2 regions of the Bradyrhizobium sp. AUGA SZCCT0431 genome follow, and region 2 is predicted to be linked to the other one. Evidence: predicted binding sites of a transcription regulator. Region 2 holds the regulator's gene; the other holds the start of a gene.

Region 1 (2,377 bases), on a different contig from region 2:
GACGTTGGCGAATGCCGGCGCCTTGTCCTTCAATTCGGTGACGATGCGTTCGGCGACTTTCGGCCCGACGCCGGGCGTGCGCGTCACCGCGGCCTTGTCGCGCAGCGCGATCGCATTCGCAAGCTCGGCCGGCGGCAGCGTCGAGAGCACTGCCAGCGCCACCTTGGCGCCGACGCCCTGCACGGTCTGCAGCAGGCGGAACCATTCGCGCTCGATGTCGCCGCGGAAACCAAAAAGCTTGATCTGGTCTTCGCGCACATAGGTCTCGATCGAGAGCACCGCGGCCTCGCCGGGCGCGGGAAGCGCCTGCAGCGTGCGCGACGAGCAATGCACCTGATAGCCGACGCCGCCGACGTCGAGGATCACGTAGTCCTCGCCGTAGGAGTCGATCAGGCCTTTCAGTTTACCGATCATAGGCCTGCCACCTTCAGCCGCAGCGCCGTGCCGGCGCGGTGATGGGCGTGCGTGATCGCGATCGCCAGCGCGTCGGCGGCGTCGGCGGATTTCGGCTCGGCCTTCGGCAGCAGGATCTTGAGCATGACAGCGATCTGGTTCTTGTCGGCATGACCGGCGCCGACCACGGTCTTCTTGACCTGGTTGGGCGCGTATTCGGCAACCGATATGCCGAACATCGCCGGCCCCAGCATGGCGACGCCGCGCGCCTGCCCGAGTTTTAGCGTCGCGACGCCGTCCTTGTTCACAAAGGTCTGTTCGACCGCAGCCTCCATGGGGCTGTAGTCGCCGAGCACGGCGGCGAGGCCTTCGTGGATCGCGAGCAGCCGGCTCGCCAGCGGCAGATCGTCCGGCGGCTCTACCGAGCCGCAGCCGATGAAGGTCAGCCGGTTACCCTCGGTCTCGATCACGCCCCAGCCGGTGCGGCGCAGGCCGGGGTCGATGCCGATAATCCGGACGGGTTGGCGAATCGGAGGAGATGTCATGGCCTGTGATAACGCCAGAGCACCGTGAACGAAACATAAAGAGAACAGTCATCCCCTGCCGTGGCGGCAAGACCCGCGTTGTCATCCCCGCGAAGGCGGGGATCCAGTATTCCAGAGACGGCTGTGAAAGAGCCGAGAGGCCGCGGCGTACTGGATCGCCCGGTCAAGGCCGGGCGACGACCGTTGAAAATGGGGCGGCAATCGAGATGCTACCCGCCCATCTTCGCCATCAGCGCGTCCGAGACCTCGAAATTGGCGTAGACGTTCTGCACGTCGTCGTGCTCGTTCAAATGGTCGATCAGCTTGAGCAGCTTCTCGCCGGTCTCATCGTCGACCGGCACTGTGTTCTGCGGCTTCCAGGTCAGCGCTGCCTTGCGGGCCTCGCCGAATTTCGCTTCCAGCGCCTTGGCGACCTCGCGAAACGTTTCCTTGGAGGCATAGATTTCGTGGCCGTTCTCGCTCGAAATCACGTCGTCGGCGCCGGCTTCGATCGCCGCATCCAGCATCGCATCGTCGGAGGCGACCTTGGCGTCGTATTCAATGATGCCGGTGTGATCGAACATGAAGGAAACCGATCCGGTTTCGCCGAGGTTGCCGCCGGACTTGGTGAAGTAGGAGCGGATATCGGAGGCCGCGCGGTTGCGGTTGTCGGTCAGCGCCTCGACGATCACGGCGACGCCGCCGGGGCCATAGCCCTCGTAGCGGATCTCGTCATAATTCTCGCCCTCGCCGCCGCTCGCCTTCTTCACGGCGCGCTCAATCGAATCCTTCGACATGTTTTCCTGGCGAGCGGAAATGATCGCCGCGCGCAGCCGGGCGTTCATCGCCGGATCGGGCTGGCCCATCTTGGCCGCGACCGTGATTTCCCGCGCCAGCTTGCCGAACAGTTTCGACTTCTGGGCATCCTGCCGCCCCTTGCGGTGCATGATGTTCTTGAATTGGGAATGGCCGGCCATGCGGGGTCTCTTGGATTCGTTCGTGAGCGGATTGGATGAAAACGCGGCCTTATAGGCCGACAACCGGCCAAAATCAAAGATTCACGGCCGTTTTGGTACTTAAGTAGTGCCCGTATGCCGGAATATCAGGCAGTTGTTAACCATGACTTCATGCCCGGATGAGAGGATGCGCCGCACCTACTCAACTTTTAAGAGACCCCAACCGTTAAGAGAGCCCATGGCGTTCGGTTTGTTTCGAAAGCGAGTGCCGGAGGCGGCCGCGCCTGCCGTTGAACCCAAGAATCCGGTAGCTAATCCGGGTGCGGTTCCGACGGCAGCAGCCGCGACCGACGGCACCCCTGAAGGCGATTCGGCCAAGGAAATCCTTGAACTGCTGGAACTCGAACTCGGCGGCATGATCCGCCAGCTCGAGCGCGCGGCCCATTCGGTCGCCGGCGGCGCCGAGGCCACCGCGGCGACGCTGACCACCATCCGCCACCGCAC
Region 2 (2,377 bases):
GCCTCTATCAGAGTGGACTTGAGCAAAGTCTATTCCTGTTCTGGACATTTGTGCGACCGAAAGGCCGGCGTGCCCGATCACAAACGCGCTACGGCGGCTGCGGATCTTCGGGCATCGGCGGCAGCGGCAGTTCGAAGGCGCCGAGATGGAATTGCTCCCTTCCGTCGTCGGCAATCCCGGGCAGCGCGACCAGCGTGAACGCAGCTTCCGGATATTGCTGCCAGATCGCAAGATCTTCCGCCGTCACCGTCAGCCAGCCGAACCGGAGCATGTAGCGGCCCGGCTCGGTCACGAGTCCCGCCCTCTGCCAGGTGATCTTGGTGATCATATTGCTGACCACGTCTCGCCCCCCGGTTTTTGCGTCTTCGAGTCGAAGAAAACGCGTCAAACCACCATCCTCGCACGCACAGTTTTTGCCGCATTCTGGGCAATTGTGGGACGCGTGGCCCCATCGTTCTCCGTCAGGGCCGGGTACAGCCGTCCGAGGGACGGCGTCGCTTCCGCTCGCCTATGCCCGGCCATCCACGCGAAGGCGGCATGGCCGGCATGACGACTTCGGATAAGGAGTGACGCCACTGACGCCCGCGGAAGCGGGCCGCCCTCAGTACTTCCGGTACAGCCCGATCAGCTTGCCCTGAATCCGGACCCGGTTCGGCGGCAGGATGCGGACTTCATAGGAAGTGTTGGCGGGCTCCAGCGCGATCGAAGCGCCGCGGCGGCGGAAGCGTTTCAGGGTGGCTTCCTCCTCGTCGATCAGCGCCACGACGATATCGCCGGTGTCGGCGGTCTCGTTGCGCTGGATCAGCGCCATGTCGCCGTCGAGAATGCCGGCGTCCACCATGGAATCGCCGCGTACTTCGAGCGCGTAATGTTCGCCGGAGCCGAGCATGTCAGGCGGTACGCTGATGGTGTGGCTGCGGGTCTGCAGCGCCTCGATCGGCGTACCGGCGGCGATCCGGCCCATCACGGGAACGGCGACCGGACGGTTGCCGTCGTCCTCGGCGGGCGCGCTGGCGGCGCGGACCTTGCCGAGCGTGCCTTCGATGACGCTGGGGGTGAAGCCGCGGCGGCCGTTGCCGTTACCGGCTCCCGCAAGTTCGGGCAGCTTGATGACTTCGATGGCGCGGGCGCGGTTGGGCAGGCGGCGGATGAACCCGCGCTCTTCCAGGGCGGTGATGAGGCGGTGGATGCCGGACTTGGAGCGGAGGTCGAGCGCATCCTTCATTTCGTCGAAGGAGGGCGGCACGCCGGCTTCCTTGAGCCGTTCGTTGATGAAACGCAGAAGTTCATACTGTTTGCGCGTAAGCATCTCGAGCAATCCCCCGGTTGGCGCGTCGTAATTCGTGGTCGTTCAGTTTCGCGGTTCTTCAGTTTCGCGGTTCTCAGTTGCGAGTGCGGTCTCAAATTCGGAAGTCCAAAACTCCCGTTTGTAGACACCAGATCTCGAAACAAATCATGAACGGACACTATATGTTCGATACATGTTCCGCAACCACTTAATTTCAGGTGAACGCGCGCCGACTTCGCCCGAACAGGCCGTCGCCATGCGTCATTCCGGCAGGCGCAGGAACTCGCATGGCGCGCCTTTCGGCAGCGCCGGCGCAAACGGCGGACGTATCAAAAGCGCCCGTGCCGCAGCGAGATTTCCAAGCAGCGACGAATCCTGGTGGCTCACCGGCACCGCGATCAACGCACCGTCTTCGCGCGGCTCGAGCCGTGCGCGCAAATAGTCTTCGCGCTGGTCGTTGGCGGGAAGATCGCGGCCGAGCAGGGCGGTCTCACGCACGTGATGGATGGTTTTTCGGCCCGACAGCGCGCGAATCAGCGGCACCAGAAACAGGAAGCCGCAGACATAGGACGAGACCGGATTGCCGGGCAGGCCGATCACCCGCATCGCCCCGAGGCGCCCGTGCATCATCGGCTTGCCCGGCCGCATCGCGATGCGCCAGAACGCCATGGCGACGCCCTCGGCCTCCAGCGAGCGCTTGACGAGGTCGTGGTCGCCGACCGAGGCTCCGCCCATCGTAATCAGGATGTCGGCGCCCGATGCGCGGGCGCAGCGGATGCCCTCCGTGGTCGCCTCGACCGTGTCGGCGGCGATGCCGAAATCGACGGTCTCGGCGCCCTCGGCCCGCGCCAGCGCGCGCAGCGCGTAGCCGTTGGAGTAGACGATCTGACCGGGGCCCGGGATCGAGCCCGGCATCACGAGCTCGTCGCCGGTGGCGAGCACCGCCACTTTGGGGCGGCGATGCACGGCGAGTTCCGGATAGTTCATGCCGGCGGCGAGCGACAGATCGCGTTCGGTGAGGCGGCTTCCCCTGGTGAGCAGCACATCGCCCTCGCGGAAATCGGCGCCGGCGGCGCGGATATGCCGTCC

The links. The regulator LexA, encoded in region 2, represses DNA repair genes until DNA is damaged. The targets are predictions, from matches to a motif close to TGTTCNNNNTGTGTTCNG.
Region 1: ruvC (crossover junction endodeoxyribonuclease RuvC) is a predicted target of LexA. The motif match lies at 968-985, and genes of this name have one in related genera.

What each region holds. Positions count from the first base shown of each region.
Region 1 is NZ_JAFCLR010000045.1:26,395-28,771, forward strand. Features, by position in the region: gene ruvA (Holliday junction branch migration protein RuvA) at 1-414, opposite strand, end outside; gene ruvC (crossover junction endodeoxyribonuclease RuvC) at 411-938, opposite strand; gene JQ567_RS31650 (YebC/PmpR family DNA-binding transcriptional regulator) at 1,148-1,894, opposite strand; gene JQ567_RS31655 (methyl-accepting chemotaxis protein) at 2,112-2,377, shown strand, end outside.
Region 2 is NZ_JAFCLR010000002.1:160,752-163,128, reverse strand. Features, by position in the region: gene JQ567_RS02520 (hypothetical protein) at 89-328, opposite strand; gene lexA (transcriptional repressor LexA) at 602-1,309, opposite strand; gene glp (gephyrin-like molybdotransferase Glp) at 1,550-2,377, opposite strand, start outside.